DNA from 2 places in the Cupriavidus sp. HE11 genome. Region 1 is predicted to be linked to the other one. Evidence: predicted binding sites of a transcription regulator. Region 1 holds the regulator's gene; the other holds the start of a gene.
The links. The regulator HrcA, encoded in region 1, represses chaperone genes, less so after heat shock. The targets are predictions, from matches to a motif close to TTAGCACTCNNNNNNNNNGAGTGCTAA.

Region 1 (8,530 bases):
ATGCCTTGGGCTTTGGGCTTACGGGTTCGGCATGTCGCGGCCGACCGGCTTGGTGCGATGCGGCCGCAGCATGCGGTCGGCCGTGGCGGATTCCACGCGCGGTGCCGCCTGCAACGTAGCCACGGCCTGCGCCAGCGTGACGTCGGCCGACGCCGTGATCGCCGTCACGAGCCAGGCACCGCCCGACATCGGCCGCTTGACGATATAGCGCACCGGACCCTGCACCTCGGCCAGCAGCTTGCCGGCATCCTCGGACATGGTCACCTCCGGTGGCGTGAATTTCACCAGGATGTCGCCGATGGCCCGGTCGTCGGTAATGCTGCCGCGCGGCGGGGCGAACGATTTCGATTCCGAAGCGCAGCCCGACAAGGCGGTCAGCGCGGTCAGGCCCAGCGCCACCAGCGCGGAGGCGGCCAGGTGGCGGGTGAATCGGCCGACAGGCGGTCGGGCGATCGGATCGGCAACCGGTCCGGCAATCGTGCGGCGGGTCGATGGCAGCTTGCCATGGGTCATCGGTTTGAAACTCCTGTCCTTGTTTGCATGGGTGCCGGCCGGGAGCGCAGGGCTCAGCCCGCAGCGCGGCGAGGCTTCCTGCCCCCGCCTTCGCGCGGCGCATTGGCCGCCTGCGCGGTGGCGCGGGCACCCTGGGCCAGCATCTCTTCGGCGTGTTGCACCGTCGTGGCAGTCACCGTGGCACCGCCAAGCATGCGCGCGGTCTCGTTGACGCGGCCCTCGGTATCCAGCAGGCGGATGCGCGAACGCGTGACCGCGCCGGCCTTGTCGGTCTTGCTTTCCTTGCTGACCAGCAGATGGGCGCCAGCCTGCGCGGCCACCTGCGGCAAATGCGTGACGCACAGCACCTGGCGCGAACGGCCCAGTTCCTGCAGACGGCGGCCTACCACCTCGGCCACCGCGCCGCCGATGCCGGTATCGACTTCGTCGAAGATCAGTGTCGGGGTGGGCGCGGCCTCGCTGGTGATCACCGAGATCGCCAGGCTGATACGGGCCAGTTCGCCGCCCGATGCCACGCGCGCCAGCGGCCGTGCACTGACGCCCGCATGGCCGGCGACCAGGAATTCCACCTGTTCCAGCCCATGGCTCTGACCTTCGTCCAGCGGATTCAGGGCCACCGCAAATGTGCCGCCGGCCATCGACAACCCCTGCATGGCATCGGTGACGGCGGCTGACAGTGCGGTGGCGGCCACCTTGCGGGCAGCCGACAGATGCTGGGCCAGCGTCAGGTAGGCGGCACGCGCCGCGGCTTCACGGGCCAGCACCTTGTTGATGTCCTGGGCGGCCTGCAGGTCGTCGAGCTGCTGCCTGCGGGCCAGCAGTTCATCGGGCAATTGCTCCGGCGGCAGCCGGTATTTGCGTGCCGTGGTGTGCAGCGCCTGCATCCGTTCTTCCACGGCCTGTAGCCGCTCGGGGTCCAGTTCGAGCCGGTCGACGTAACGGGTCAGCGAATGGGCGGCCTCGTCAACCTGCACCAGCGCCGGTTCCAGCGCGGCCAGCACGTCGCGCAGGCCCGGGTCGACGTCGGCCAGTTGCTGCAGGCGATGAACCACGCCGTTGAGCACCGATGCCACGGCGCCATCGGATTCGGACAGCGCGTCCAGCGCCGCGCGGCTGCCGTCGATCAGGCTGGCCGCATGCGACAGGCGGTTGTATTCGGACTGGATTTCGTCCCACTCGCCGGCCTGCGGCGCCAGCTTTTCAAGCTCGCCTACCTGCCATTCGAGCCGTTCGCGTTCGAGCTGCATTTCGCGCGACTGGTGTTCCACCGCCTCGCGCTGCGTGCGTGCGGCACGCCAGGCGCGCCAGGACTCCGCCACGGCGCCGGCCTGCTCGGTCAGCCCGGCATGGGCGTCGAACAGGTGGCGCTGGGCGTCCGGGCGCAGCAGTTGCTGGTGTGCGTGCTGGCCATGGATGTCGACAAGCTGGTCGCCCACTTCGCGCAGCTGGGCCAGCGTGGCGGCGGCGCCATTGATGAATGCCTTGCCGCGGCCCGAAGCGTCGACGGTGCGGCGCAGCAGCACGGTATCGTCGTCGCCGGCGAGTTCGCGCTCCGCCAGCCAGGCGTCCAGCGCGGGATGCGTCAGGAAAGTGGCGCTGATGCTGGCGCGGGCCGCGCCTTCACGGACCACGCCGGCATCGGCGCGCTCGCCCAGCACCAGCGCCAGCGCATCGATCAGGATCGACTTGCCGGCGCCGGTTTCGCCGGTGAACACGGTGAAGCCGGCCGAGAAGTCGAGGTCGAGCGTATCGACGATGACGAAATCGCGGATGGACAGGCTGCGCAGCATCTTGAGCGGTAGGTGGCGTCAGGCGGAAACGGGGAAGGGCAGGCTCAGAGCCGGTTGTCTTCGGTCGGGTACTCGTGCCAGTGCAGCTTCTTGCGCAGCGTGGCGTAGTAGTTGTAGCCCAGCGGGTGCAGCAGGTTGACGGTCTTGGCCGAGCGCCGCACGACGATCCGGTCGCCCGGCAGCAGCGACGCCAGCGACTGCATGTCGAAGTTGACGCTGACATCGCGCGCACTGGCCACCTCGATCGTGACCTCGGCATCGTGCGGCAGCACGATCGGCCGGTTCGACAGCGCATGCGGGGCAATCGGCACCAGCACCAGCCCCGACAGCGTGGGATGCAGGATCGGGCCGCCCGCGGCCAGCGCATAGGCGGTGGAGCCGGTGGGCGTGGACACGATCAGGCCGTCCGAACGCTGGTTGTACATGAAATAGCCGTCGACCGAGACGGCCAGTTCGACCATGCCCGAGATGCCCGACCGGTTCACCACCACGTCATTGAACGCCAGCGCCGAGAAAATGACGGCATCGTCGCGGATCACGCGCGATTCCAGCAGCATGCGCGATTCGGCCTCGTAGCGGCCGGCCAGCATTTCGGGCAGTGTCCGGGTGACGTCCTCGAGCGGGATGTCGGTCATGAAGCCCAGCCGGCCGTGATTGACGCCGATCACCGGCACGTTGTGGCCGGCCAGCTGGCGGGCCAGGCCCAGCAGCGTGCCATCGCCCCCCAGCACCACGGCCACGTCGGCCTCGCGGCCGATTTCCTCGGGGCTCAGCACCGGGTAGCCGGTCAGCCCCGTCGCCATGGCCGTCTCGCGCTCGAACACCACATCCTGGCCGTTGCGGGATATGCAGGACGCAAGTTCCTCCAGCGGGCCTTCGATACCGGCGGTCGAGTGCCTGCCCACCAGGGCGACAGTCTTGAACGGAGCGCGCGCGGCGCTGGGCTTTGAGGGGGCAGACATGGCGGGATTAGAACATACCGGCATGACCATTGCCAGCTTCGGCCCGGCGCCGCCGGAAAGGCGCCCGGCGCACCCGTCGCCCGCACCAATCGTCGGGTCAAACACGTGCGGCGGCGCCCGAACGGGCCAGTTTTGATTAAAATCCCCAGCATCATGGACGAACGTTCTAAAACGCTGCTCAAGACCCTGATCGAGCGCTACATCGCCGAAGGGCAGCCCGTGGGCTCGCGGACCCTGTCGAAGTACTCGGGTCTGGACCTGTCGCCGGCCACCATCCGCAATGTGATGTCGGACCTCGAGGAAATGGGATTCATTGCCAGCCCGCATACGTCGGCAGGCCGCATTCCCACGCCCCGTGGCTACCGGCTGTTCGTCGACACCATGCTGACCGCGCGCCCGCTGGAAGGCCCGCCGGGCCTGAGCGCCGAGCTGGCCGACCTGAAGGACCAGATCCAGGGCCAGATGGCAAGCCAGCAGCTGGGCCCGCAGCGCATGATCACGGCGGCCGCCCATACGCTGTCGAACCTGTCGCGCTTTGCCGGCGTGGTGATGACGCCACGGCGCGCCCAGGCGTTCCGGCAGGTGGAATTCATGCGGCTGTCGGACAAGCGCATCCTGCTGATCATCGTCAGCCCCGAAGGCGACGTGCAGAACCGCATCATCCAGACCGAGCTGTCCTATACGCCGGCCCAGCTGATCGAGGCCGCCAACTTCTTCAACACCCACTATGCAGGCATGAGCTTCAACGCCGTGCGCGACCACCTGCGTGGTGAACTGCAGGCGCTTCGGCGCGACATGTCGTCGCTGATGCAGGCGGCGGTGGAGGCCGGCAGCAACGCCATGGCCGAGGACAACGTCGAGCAGGTGTTCATCTCGGGCGAACGCCGCCTGCTGGAAGTGGAAGACCTGTCGTCGAGCATGGACAAGCTGCGCCGGCTCTTCGACGTGTTCGAGCACAAGACCAGTCTGCTGCAGCTGCTGGACGTGTCCAGCCACGCCCAGGGCGTGCAGATCTTCATTGGCGGCGAGAGCCAGCTCGTGCCGCTGGAAGACATGGCCGTCATCACGGCGCCCTACGAGGTGGATGGCCAGATCGTTGGCACGCTGGGCGTGATCGGCCCGACCCGCATGGCCTACGAGCGGGTGATCCCGATCGTCGACATCACGGCCAGGCTGCTGTCCAGCGCGCTGAGCCAGAACTCCTGATGCGGTGCCGGTGTCTGTCCTCTACGGGCCGGACACCGCCGGCCGGCTACCATTCCACTTTCCAGACCGAATTCCCGATTGCCAGCGCCCCGGCATCAGAAACCGAAACCCCATGACGTTTTCGCCTGAACCGGCATACCAGCACGGCCAGCCGCCGCGCACCGCGATCCTGCTGATCAACCTCGGCACCCCCGATGCCCCCACGCCCAAGGCGGTGGGCCGCTACCTGAAGGCGTTCCTGTCCGATCCGCGCGTGGTGGAAATCCCGCGCCTGGCCTGGCTGCCTATCCTGCATGGGCTAATCCTGCCGTTCCGTTCGCGGGCGTCGGCCATGAAATACGAGTCGATCTGGCTGCGCGAGGCGCATATGACCGGATCGCCGCTACTGGTCCACACCGAGCGCCAGGCGCATGCGCTGCAACTGCTGATGCAGAAGCTGGGGCATGACGTGACCGTGGCCTGCGCCATGCGCTACGGCAATCCGTCGATCGGCTCGGTCATGGAAGCGCTGCGCCGGCAGGGCACCGAGCAGATCCTGGTGCTGCCGCTCTATCCGCAGTTCTCGGGCACCACCACGGCCACCGCCTTCGACGAGCTGTTCCGGGTACTGGGCGGCTGGCGCAACCAGCCGGAATTGCGGTTGATCAAGCACTTTCATGATCATCCGGCCTATATCGCGGCACTGGACGCCCAAGTTCGGGCGTACTGGACGCACCACGGGGTGCCGGACTTCGCGCGTGGCGACAAGCTGATCCTGTCGTTCCACGGCCTGCCGCGCCGGTTGCTGGACCTGGGCGATCCCTATCATTGCGAATGCCTGAAGACGGGCCGGCTGCTCGGCGAGGCGCTGGGCCTGCAACCGGGCCAATATCAGGTGACGTTCCAGTCGCGCTTTGGCAAGGCCGAATGGCTGCAGCCCTATACGGCGCCGACGCTGACGGAACTCGGCAAGGTCGGGACGCAGCGCGTGGATGTGTTCTGTCCTGGCTTTCCGGCCGATTGCATCGAAACGCTTGAGGAAATTGCGATGGAAGGGCAAAGCGAGTTCCGGGTGGCGGGCGGCCAGGATTTCCATTTCATTCCATGCATGAATGATTCCGAGCCCTGGATCGCCGGTTTGGCCGACATTGCCCTGCAACATCTGCAAGGCTGGCCGCTGGGCGTGCCACATCCGCACGAACTGGAGGCGCGCCGCAGCCGTGCCCAGACGCGCGGCGCGGCGGCCTGAGCGATGGCAGGGCGGGCAGCAAGGGAGTCGGGAAGGATTTGACGATGCAAGTGGATTTTGAGGCAGGTGCGCGGATGCGCATCGACAAGTGGCTGTGGTGCGCGCGGTTCTTCAAGACGCGCTCGCTGGCGGCCGATGCGGTGGAGCGCGGCCGGGTGACGGTGAATGGCCAGCCGGTCAAGAATTCGCGGGAAGTGAAGCCTGGCGATACGGTGGTGCTGGAAGCCCACCAGCAGCGCTGGGAAGTGATGGTCAAGGGCGTGCCGGCGTCGCGCGGCGCGGCCCCCATTGCCCAGAGTACCTACGAGGAAACGCCGGAAAGCCAGTCCCGGCGCCAGGCGGAGTCAGACCGGCGGCGCATGCAGCCCGAGCCGACCGCCGAACTGCAGGGGCGTCCGACCAAGCGCGACCGGCGCCGGATCGACAATTTCAGAGGATAGGGAATCGGAAATGGCAGGAATCCCGCCACGGCATGGCTGCCGCAGCCGGATCGCGCGGAAGGGGAAGTCAGCGGACGTACTGCACGAGGTAATGCTTGAACACGGCCTTGCCGCTGCCATACTCGGTGTCGCGCGGCGCCACCGCTTCGGACAGACAGATAAAGGCCGTCATCGCCGACAGGACGGCGACCAGGCAGAACGTCACGACTGGTAGCTTGTGCATGGTGAAGCGTCCTAAAGATGCACCAAATTGATCCACCTTTTTGCTCCCGTTATTTTTGTCATTTTTTCCTGTATTGAATCTTAGTGTTTGCGTTGCAGCAAATCAATGAACACCAGATTGCATGAAACAGGCCTTTGTAACGGCGTATTTCGGGGTCTCTGAACCCGCACACTTGAAAAACTGGAAGCGCGGCGCCATGTGCGGCTAGACTTGCCGATTGGCATCCGATCCACCCCTCGGTCCGCAGTCAGCGCGGGCTGCGGTTTTGCATTTTTGATACGAATCGACATGGAAGAACAGAATCAGACGCCAGATACGAACACGCAGCAGGTGGCCAACGCCGCCGCAGCGCCGGCGCCCGAGGCTGCCGCCGCCGGTGCCGACGATGTTGCTCGCCTGACCCAGCAGGTGGCCGAGCTGGAAGCCAAGGTCAAGGAAACCTATGACCTGTTCATGCGCGCCACGGCCGAAGGCGAGAACATCCGCCGCCGCTCGCAGGACGAAGTCGCCAAGGCCCACAAGTTCGCCATTGAAAACTTTGCCGACAACCTCGTGCCGGTGATGGACAGCCTGCAGGCTGCATTGGCCGACAACACCGGCGACCTGGCCAAGCTGCGCGAAGGTGTGGAGCTTACGGCACGTCAGCTGGGTGCTGCCTTCGAGCGCGGCAAGATCGTCGAGGTCAACCCGGTCGGCGAGAAGTTCGATCCGCATCGCCACCAGGCTATCTCGATGGTGCCGTCCGAGCAGGAACCGAACACGGTGGTTTCGGTACTGCAACGTGGCTACACGATTGCCGACCGCGTGCTGCGTCCGGCGCTGGTGACCGTCTCGGCGCCGCGCTGACCCGTTTCGATGTAACGGATTGAAAGACGCCCGGTGGCCGCAAGGTCTCCGGGCGTTGCTGTTTCCGGAGGCTCCGTCGATGTCCGACGCGCAAGAACCCCACCTCGATCACCGCGCCTTCGAGGCGCTCGCCATGCAGCCGGTGGGCCCCGACACCATCGATGCCGCCATCGCGGCCGCTGGCGACGACCTGGTCTGCGTCTTCTTCTGGGGCGTGGACTGCTTCAATTGCGAGATGGCGAAGAAGGCCATCCTGGCCGATCCCGACAAGCTGCGTGTGCTGAACCTGCGCTGGTTGCACACCAACGTCTACGCGCATCCGGAACTGGGCCGCCGCTTCGGCCTGCACGGCATTCCCGTGTTCATGTTCTTCCACAAGGGCAAGAAGCTCGGGCGCGCCACCGGCTGGCATGGCTACGGCCAGTTCGCGGCGGCGGTCGGCAATGCGCGGCTCAAGGCCGAAGGCAAGCCGCTGGCTGGCTGATTGGGCCGGCTGATTGGCTGATGGGCTGCCTGACTGGCTGGCCGATGGGGCGGCCGATGGGCTGGCCCGGGGCCCGCGCCATCAGCGGGACAGCGCGTAGCCGATGCGGAACTGCCACGGCGTCTTCTGGTTGTAGTAGAGCAGGCTCTCGCCGTAGCCGTAGAAGAAGCCTGCCATCAGGAAGCCGGCCGTGCCGGGCAGCAACCGCGCCAGCGGGTAGGTCAGTTGCGTGTCGACGCTGCCATAGCCCTTGCGCGTGCCCTTGCGCAGGGTGGCGGCCAGTTCCCAGGAATCGGCCTTGCCGTAGGCGATGTTCAGGTCCATGTAGCCGCGATAGTGCGCGATGTCCTCGTTGTCGCTCTTGCCCAGGTAGGCGTAGAGCTTGGGCGCCACGCGCCAGTGCCAATCGGTCTGGTCGCCAAAGTACATCGTCGGTTTCACGAACAGCGTGTTGACCCCGCGCGATTCGTCGCCGGACTTGCCGTTCGATTCGTGTTCGAAACCGGTGGCTACCGACAGGCGGCTGAGCACGCTGTTCTTCACGCCCGTGTCCGACAGGTAGTAGTACAGGCTGGGCCGGTAGTTGGTGTCCTTGAATGGGCGCGAGTCGCCGGCCAGGTCCCACAGCGAGAACTGTGTGTAGGCGAAGTAGAGGTTGTCCAGCACCGACTTCGAATTCGGATCCTTGCCTTCGAAGATCCGGTACTTGAAGCTGATCTGGAACTTGGCGTTGGCGCCATCGTGCGCACCGAACATGATGTACATCGGCTCGTTGAACGACAGGCGCTGGGCGTCGCGAAGGTCCGCCGGGGCGGGCGCCGGAGCGTTGTTGTCTGCC
Region 2 (8,530 bases), 770 kb from region 1:
AGTTGCGACGGTGGCATCCTGGGACGCCCACCCTCTCTTGCCGGCCACAAACAAAAAGCGCCGCGTGAGGTCAGTCTCAGCGGCGCTTTTTGCTTGGTATCCGGACGGCTCAGGGCGACATATGGATGCCGGTGCTCTGAATCCAGCCCATCCAGTGCGAGAACAGGATGAACAGGAACAGGGCGATCGAGAAGCCGACGCGCAGCATCAGCGAGCGCATCATGTTGGGCGTGCGGCCACGGTCGCGCATCATGAAGAACAGCGCGGAAGACAGGCTGCCAATGATCAGGATGAAGGCGACGATGATGACAAAGCGCATGTGGGGGCTCTTTTCGGCAAGCGCCCATTATGGCACCGCCGCCGCCGGAGGAAACCCGTGACGACCCGCAGGCGCTGGCGTGCGCCAGGCCCGGTGCCGATGATTGCCGCGCTGGTGGTGATCGCGGTGACCTGCGCGCTGGGCAACTGGCAACTGGGCCGCGCCCACGAGAAGACCGACCGCGCCGCCCGCCTGGCCGCGTTGGGGGCCCAGGCGCCGGTGGACCTGGCAGCAGGCCAGGCCGACCCCGCAGCGCTGGTGGACCGCCGCGTGCGTGCACGCGGCAGTTTTGACGATGGCCGGACCGTGCTGCTGGATAACCGGCCGCACGGCAACGGTACCGACAGCCGTGCCGGCTTTCTGGTGCTGACGCCGCTGAAGCTGGGCGATGGCGGCCAGGTGCTGGTGCTGCGCGGCTGGCTGCCGCGCGACGCGCAGGACCGCACGCGCATCGCACCATTCCCGACGCCGGCCGGCGAAGTCACCATCGAAGGTACCGCGCTGGCCGCCGTGCCGCGCGTGTACAGCCTGGGCCAGGACCCCGCCGCGGAGGCCGGCCGCAAGATACGTCAGAATATCGACCTTGCCGCGTACGCGCGTGAGATCGGTGCGCCACTCCTGCCTGTGGTGCTGGAACAGTCGACCAACAATGGCGACGGACTAGCGCGCGACTGGGCGCCCGCCGATTTCGGCGCCGACCGCCACTATGGCTACGCCGCGCAGTGGTTCGGCCTGGCCGCGCTGACCGTGGTACTGGTGGCCGTGATGGGCTGGCGCCGCGCCCGGCGCGATGCCGGGCAGGCCACGGCAACCGAATGATCGACAGTGATCAGATTGATCGAACGATGAACGTACAGACATCCTCCATGCCGCAGCAAGACCCCTCGGCCACCCCCGACCCCCGCATCGACGCCCGCACGCGCCGTGGCCGTCTGCAAATGCTGATGCTGCTGCTGGTGTGCGCATCGCCGGTGCTGTTCTCGTATTTCACCTACTACGTGATCAAGCCGACGGGCGGCAGCACCAACTATGGTTCGCTGGTGGACCCGCAGCGCCCGATGCCGGCGGCGGAACTGGTGAACGAGCGCGGCGAGGCGGTGCCGCTGACGTCGATGCGCGGCAAGTGGCTGATGCTGATGACCGATCCTTCCGCCTGTGACGAGGCCTGCGCGCGCAAGCTGTTCACCATGCGCCAGATCCGCGCGGGGCAGGGCGAGGACCGCGAGCGGATCGTGCCGGTCTGGCTGATCCAGGATGCCGGTAAAGTGGACGATCGGCTATCTACCGCCTACAACGAACCGTATGCAGGCGTGCGCTTCCTGCGCATGGACCATGCGGCCATCGCGCAATGGCTGCCGGCCCAGGAAGGCAGCCGCGTCGAGGACACGATTTTCCTGGTCGACCCGCTCGGCAACCTGATGATGCGCTGGCCGAAGGATCCCGACCCCAAGAAGGTGAGCAGCGACCTCAAGAAGCTGCTCAAGTATTCCCGCATCGGCTGACGCGCCTGACGTACCTGATGCGCCAACCGATCTGACCTGATCGTTTTTCATTGAATTACCGGCTGTACCGAAATGCTGCTTCAGCTCGCCATCATCGGCATCCTGATCGCCCTGCTGCCACTGTCCTATGTGATGGTGCGCGGCAGCCGTGACAAATATCGCAAGCTCGTGTGGATCACGGCGTTCCTGACGCTGGACCTGATCATGTTCGGCAGCTTCACGCGGCTGACCGACTCTGGCCTGGGCTGCCCGGACTGGCCCGGTTGCTATGGACATTCGAACCCGCACGCGGCGATGGAGCCGATCCGCGCCGCCGAGACGGCACTGCCAAGCGGCCCGGTAACGCTGGTCAAGGCCTGGATCGAGATGATCCATCGCTATTTCGCCATGGCGGTGGGCGTGCTGATCATCTCGCTGATGGTGCTGGCGTGGGTAAAGCGGCGTGAACTGAGGCAGTCGCCCTGGTTTGCCACGGGGGTGTTCGTGCTGGTCTGCGTGCAGGGCGCCTTCGGCATGCTCACGGTCACCATGAAGCTGCAGCCGATCATCGTGGTCACGCACCTGATGCTCGCCATGCTGCTGCTGGCGTCGCTGATCTGGCTGGGCTCGCGCAACGACCGCCCGCATGGCGTGGCACCGCAGGCCGCATCGCTGCGCTGGGCGGGGTTGCTGGCGATCGTGCTGCTGGTGATCCAGATTTTCCTGGGCGGCTGGGTCAGCACCAACTACGCGGTGCTGGCCTGTACCGATTTCCCGCTCTGCAACGGCCAGCTGGTGCCCGAGATGGACTTCCGCCACGGCTTCACGCTGTGGCGCCAGCTGGGCATGACGGCCGATGGCGACTACATCCCGCACGCCGCGCTGGTGGCCATCCACTGGGTGCATCGCGGCTTTGCGTTCGTGGTGCTGGGCTACCTGCTGTGGTTCGGGCTGCGGGCGCGCAGGCTGGAAGGGCTGGCGCGCCACGGCAAGTGGCTGCTGGCCGTGCTGGCGCTACAACTTGCCACCGGCATGTCCAACATCGTGTTCGACTGGCCGCTGGTGGCGGCGGTGGCACATAACGGCGGAGCAGCCCTGTTGCTGATGCTGTTGCTCCGTCTCAACTACAATATCGGCCTCGCGACCCGCTCCGCAGGCGCCGCCGCCCAATCCGCAATTGCGGCGCGCGCCACATGAAGGACAAGATGCCCCCCGTGGTTACCGCTACCCACCCCCACTCTTCCGTGGGCCGGATTCGTCACCTGGCCCGTCAATATGCCGCCCTGACCAAGCCGCGCGTGACGCAGCTGGCCGTGTTCTGCTCCGTCATCGGCATGTTCCTGGCTACGCCGGACATGGTGCCCTGGTCAGTGCTGATCGGCGGTGCCGCCGGTATCTGGCTGCTGGCCGGCGCGGCCTTTGCCATCAACTGCCTGGTGGAACAGAAGATCGACGCGCTGATGCGCCGCACGGCCTGGCGCCCGTCGGCCACCGGCGAGATCACCACCACGCAGACGCTGATCTTCTCGGCCATCCTGGGCGGCGCCGGCATGTGGCTGCTGCACGTATTTGCCAACGACCTGACGATGTGGCTGACCTTCGCCACGTTCCTGGGCTACGCAGTGGTCTACACGATCCTGCTGAAGCCGGCCACGCCGCAGAACATCGTGATCGGCGGGCTGTCGGGCGCCATGCCGCCCGCGCTGGGCTGGGCCGCCGTGGCGGGTACCGTGCCGGCCGAGGCCTGGTTTCTGGTGCTGATCATCTTCACGTGGACGCCGCCGCACTTCTGGGCGCTGGCGCTGTATCGCCGGGCCGACTATGCCAAGTCCGGCCTGCCGATGCTGCCAATCACCCACGGCGAGCGCTATACGCTGCTGCATATCCTGCTGTACACGCTGGTGATGATCGCGGCCACGCTGCTGCCGTTCGTCTATGGCATGAGTGGCGTCATCTACCTGGCCGCCGCGCTGGGTCTGGGCCTGGTGTTCCTGGGCTACGCCTGGAAGCTGTTCCGCAACTACTCGGACCAGCTCGCGCAACGCACCTTCCGCTATTCGATCCTGTACCTGTCGCTGCTGTTTGCGGCGCTGCTGGTGGATCACTACTTCAAGTTCGTGCCGCAGGTCTGATCGGTCTGCCTGCGGCATCTTGCCGCGCCCGGAGGTCACGGCCGGCGTGATCGGCGATACTTCCGGGCGTATCTTGCTTCCCATCGCTCCGACGCATGCCGAATCTCGCACCTGGCTTTTTCGCCACATTCCGTCGCCTTTGCCTGCTCGCCCTTTGCACCGCGCTCCTGGCCGCCTGCGGGCAGCCGAAGCCGTCGTTCAAGAACGTCGATATCTCGGGCGCCAGTGATTTCGGCAAGGACTTTGCCCTGCAGGACCCCACGGGCAAGACCCGCACGCTGGGCGACTTCAAGGGCAAGGTGGTGCTGATGTTCTTCGGCTACACGCATTGCCCGGACGTCTGCCCGACCACGATGGTCGAGCTCAAGCAGGTGATGGAGCAGCTGGGCCCCGATGCCGACAAGGTGCAGGTGCTGTTCGTGACGGTGGATCCGGATCGCGATACCGGTGCGCTGCTGGGCCAGTATGTGCCGGCGTTCGACGCACGCTTCCTGGGCCTGCGCCCGGCCGACGAGGCTGCGCTCAAGCAGGTGACCAAGGACTTCAAGGTGTACTACGCCAAGGTGCCGGGTTCGTCGCCAAACAACTACACGATGGACCACTCGGCCGGCAGCTATGTGTTCGACCAGAACGGCCAGCTGCGGCTGTTTATCCGCCACGGCCAGGGCCCGGAGCCGATTGCCCACGACCTGAAGGCACTGATGTCCTGACGGACGCCGGCGGGCGGCTGGCGGTGATGCCGGGCGTCTCTGGCAAACAAAAAGGCCGGTCAATCGACCGGCCTTTTGCATTTCGCGTTGCCGCGGGAACGTGGATCAGGCAAATGCCGCCAGCGCACCCTTCATCTTCTTCATCGCGGCCGCCTCGATCTGGCGGATGCGCTCGGCCGACACGCCGAATTCGTCGGCCAGCTCATGCAGCGTGGAGCCGCCCGAGCCGTCGTCGTTGACATCCAGCCAGCGCGCTTCGATGATGCGGCGGCTGCGCGGGTCGAGCTTGCCCAGCGCCTCTTCCAGGCCTTCGACCTGCAGGCGGTCGTTGTGCTTGGCCTCGATGACCTTGGTCGGCTCGTTGTGGTTGTCCGCAAGGTAGGCGATGGGGGCGAATTCTTCCTCGCCATCGTCGACCTGGCCTTCCAGCGCCAGATCGCCACCCGACATGCGGGTTTCCATTTCCATCACTTCCTCGGGCTTCACGTTCAGTTCGCGCGCAACGGCCGCGATCTGCTCGGGCGTGAAGGTATGCGCACCCTGCTTGTGGCTGCGCAGGTTGAAGAACAGCTTGCGCTGGGCCTTGGTGGTGGCCACCTTGACCATGCGCCAGTTCTTCAGCACGTATTCGTGGATCTCGGCCTTGATCCAGTGCATCGCGTACGACACCAGTCGCACGCCCTGCTCGGGGTCGAAGCGCTTCACGGCCTTCATCAGGCCGATATTGCCTTCCTGGATCAGGTCGGCGTGCGGCAGGCCGTAGCCAAGGTACTGGCGGGCAATCGACACGACCAGGCGCAGGTGCGACATCACCATGCGGCGGGCGGCATCGACGGATTCGTTGTCGCGCAGGTCGCGGGCCAGGCTCAGCTCTTCCTCGGGGGTGAGCATCGGAATGCGATGGACCGCCTGGATATAGCTTTCCAGATTGCCCAGCGTGCCCGGAAACGTCAGCGCAAGGCTGTTCGCGGCGGCACTCTGGGGCGCCGTCGGCAGACGGCGAGAAACTTGGGTTTGATCGGCAGACAGGACTGCGTTCACTATGACTCCTTTCGCATCCGGCGGTGGGTTGCCGGTGTGTCCTGGAAGGACACCGCATTGCAACGCATATTAGCACTCGAACCGGACGAGTGCTAAGTTAGAGGGTCTATGGGGTTGATAGTTCCGTCACATCGCTATCGATCTTCCGATAGTGTTGAGCGGTGGGCGTGTCCGGCCCGGTCCCAGGATCCACAAGGCCTGGCGGGCCAGCGTTCTCCCGACAGGGATATTAGAGAAGGCGCTGGTCAATCGGTTTCCGATGAATTCACTGCAATTTCGGGATGGTGAATTGCGGGATTCGCTACACTGAAGTTGTTTTCCAGCCGCATTGCACCATTCATTGGAGAGGTTTCCATGTCTGCTATCGAACACTTGCTGAAGCCGCATGTGCGGGACATCGGCGAGTTCACCGTACGCCGCCTGCTGCCCGCCGCCACGACCCAGACCGTGGGGCCGTTCATTTTCTTCGATCACATGGGCCCGGTGGAGATGGCGCCGGGGCAGGGTATGGATGTGCGCCAACATCCACATATCGGCCTGGCTACCGTAACGTACCTCTTCGAGGGCGAGATCATGCACCGCGACAGCCTGGGCAGCGAGCAGGTGATCCGGCCGGGTGACGTGAACTGGATGACGGCCGGTACAGGCATCGTCCATTCGGAACGCTCGCCGGACGCCGCCCGCGAGGCTGGCCCGCGCCTGCACGGCATCCAGACCTGGGTGGCCCTGCCGCTGGCCCATGAGAACGATCCGCCATCGTTCCACCACCATCCGGGCGCCACGCTGCCCAAGCTGGAACTGCCCGGCGTGCGGATGACGGTGATTGCCGGCGATGCGTTCGGCGCCGAATCGCCGGTGCGCGTGTACAGCCGCACGCTCTACGTGGCAATCGAGATGGATGCTGGCGCCAGCCTGGTGATCCCGGCGGAACATGTGCAGCGCGGCGTCTATCCCGTGGACGGCAACCTGGAAATGGATGGCGAGACCCTGCCGGCCGAGCACCTGGTGGTGCTGACGCCGGGCGAGCCGGTGACGATCACCGCCACCATGCCGTCGCGCGTGATGCTGCTGGGCGGCGACCCGGCCGACGGCCGCCGCTTCATCTTCTGGAACTTCGTGGCCAGCAGCAAGGAAGCCATCGAGGAAGCCAGCCAGCGCTGGCAGGACGACAAGTTCCCGCACGTGCCCGGCGAAACCGAGCGCATCCCGTTGCCGGTACGGCGCTAGGCAGCCCGGCGGGGCCGACGCATGCCGGCCGCCCCACACCGGCAGCCGGTCAGACCGGGCTGGCCCAGGCCACGCGCGTGGCCTGCTGCAGGCAATCCTTGATCGTGGCGATCTGGGTGGCGATGGGCGCAGGCACCGGCTCCGCGCCGTCGAGCACCTTGCGGATCCAGGCCGCGGTGTCGGCCACGTCGGTACCGGCCGGCAGCGCCGGCACTTCGGCGATGGAACCGCCCACCGGGTCTACCATCGTGCGCTGATGGCCGTCGTGCAGCCAGTCGATGCGCGTGCTGCGGCGGGCATCGGCCACGACCTCGCCCTCGGTGCCCCGGCCCAGCAGCACGTTGGCCGGTTCATGCGAGAAATAGTCGGTCAGCGTTTCGCGGTACTCGGGGTGGGTGTAGCTGTACAGGCGCAAAGCATCGGCCGGCGTGTGCGCGCCCACCGGCTGCAGCATCTTCACGATCGTGTGCGACGAATTGCGCAGGCCGATGATGGCGCGCTTGTCGAGCAGCGCGGACAGCGCGGGCGAAAGCACGTCGATGGGCAGCACGGCCAGCGGGTTCGATGCCGCGCGCAGCTGGTCCTGGGCCGCCTGGGTGGTGGCGCACAGCGGCACGCCCAGGGCGTCGAACAGGGCCAGGCTGGTGACGCGGCCCTGGAATGCGCGCACGCCATGCACCAGCGTCGGCACGCCATCGCGCGCCAGCAGCATCGCCAGCAACGGCACCAGGTTGGGCTGCTTGCGCGCGCCGTTGTAGCTGGGGATGACCACCACGGGCCGGTCGGGCGGCGCGGCCAGCGGCTGGCAATGCTGGTGCGCGGCCTCCAGCATGCCCGCCAGTTCGTGCGGGGCCTCGCCCTTGATGCGGTACGCCATCAGCACGGCGCCCAGTTCGATATCGGAAACGCGGCCCGCCAGCATGGCGTCGAACAGCGCCTGGGCGTCTTCACGCGGCAGCGCGCGGGCGCCGTTGACGCCGCGGCCGATTTCCTTGATGTACTTTGCCGCCGAAAATGGCGAATCTGCTGCAGTGGTCATGATGACTGCCGGAATCGTGGGGTTGGGGTTCATGATAGCCCACGATTCCGTCGGCGAAACGTCCCGCGGAGGCTCAAGCCGCCTCCTGCAGCGCGGGGTTGCGCTGCTTGCGGTACAGGAAGTCCAGCACGGCCGTCCGGCAGGCGTGGTAGGTCCTGTCGTCGGCCAGCGCCACGCGGTCGCGCGGGCGCGGGATATCGACGTTCAGGATCTCGCCGATGGTGGCCGCGGGGCCGTTGGTCATCATGACGATGCGGTCGGCCAGCAGCACGGCCTCGTCCACGTCGTGCGTGACCATGACCACGGTGCTCTTCGTGCGCGCCACGATCTTGATCAGCTCGTCCTGCAGATGGGCACGGGTCAGCGCATCGAGCGCACCGAACGGCTCGTCCATCAGCAGCACCTTGGGCTGCATCGCCAGTGCCCGGGCAATGCCCACGCGCTGCTTCATGCCACCCGAGATCTCGTGCGGATACCTGGCTTCCGCGTGGGTCAGGCCCACCAGCGCCAGCGTGTCGTGCGTGCGGGCCTTCAGTTGCGCCTTGGTCTCCGTGGCGCCGAACACGCGCTCGACGCCCAGG

Region 2: the regulator HrcA is predicted to act here: its motif matches at 5,753-5,779, upstream of rpoH (RNA polymerase sigma factor RpoH).

The regions. Positions count from the first base shown of each region.
Region 1 is NZ_CP184464.1:3,026,383-3,034,912, forward strand. It holds gene ACOABP_RS14030 (hypothetical protein) at 19-513, opposite strand; gene recN (DNA repair protein RecN) at 567-2,303, opposite strand; gene ACOABP_RS14040 (NAD kinase) at 2,348-3,265, opposite strand; gene hrcA (heat-inducible transcriptional repressor HrcA) at 3,419-4,471, shown strand; gene hemH (ferrochelatase) at 4,584-5,699, shown strand; gene ACOABP_RS14055 (RNA-binding S4 domain-containing protein) at 5,744-6,139, shown strand; gene ACOABP_RS14060 (hypothetical protein) at 6,207-6,362, opposite strand; gene grpE (nucleotide exchange factor GrpE) at 6,651-7,208, shown strand; gene ACOABP_RS14070 (thioredoxin family protein) at 7,288-7,692, shown strand; gene ACOABP_RS14075 (phospholipase A) at 7,774-8,530, opposite strand, start outside.
Region 2 is NZ_CP184464.1:2,257,381-2,265,910, forward strand. It holds gene ACOABP_RS10490 (twin transmembrane helix small protein) at 110-319, opposite strand; gene ACOABP_RS10495 (SURF1 family protein) at 419-1,138, shown strand; gene ACOABP_RS10500 (SCO family protein) at 1,186-1,821, shown strand; gene ACOABP_RS10505 (COX15/CtaA family protein) at 1,894-2,997, shown strand; gene cyoE (heme o synthase) at 3,006-3,932, shown strand; gene ACOABP_RS10515 (SCO family protein) at 4,028-4,642, shown strand; gene rpoH (RNA polymerase sigma factor RpoH) at 4,748-5,683, opposite strand; gene ACOABP_RS10525 (pirin family protein) at 6,038-6,910, shown strand; gene ybiB (DNA-binding protein YbiB) at 6,960-7,949, opposite strand; gene ACOABP_RS10535 (ABC transporter ATP-binding protein) at 8,023-8,530, opposite strand, start outside.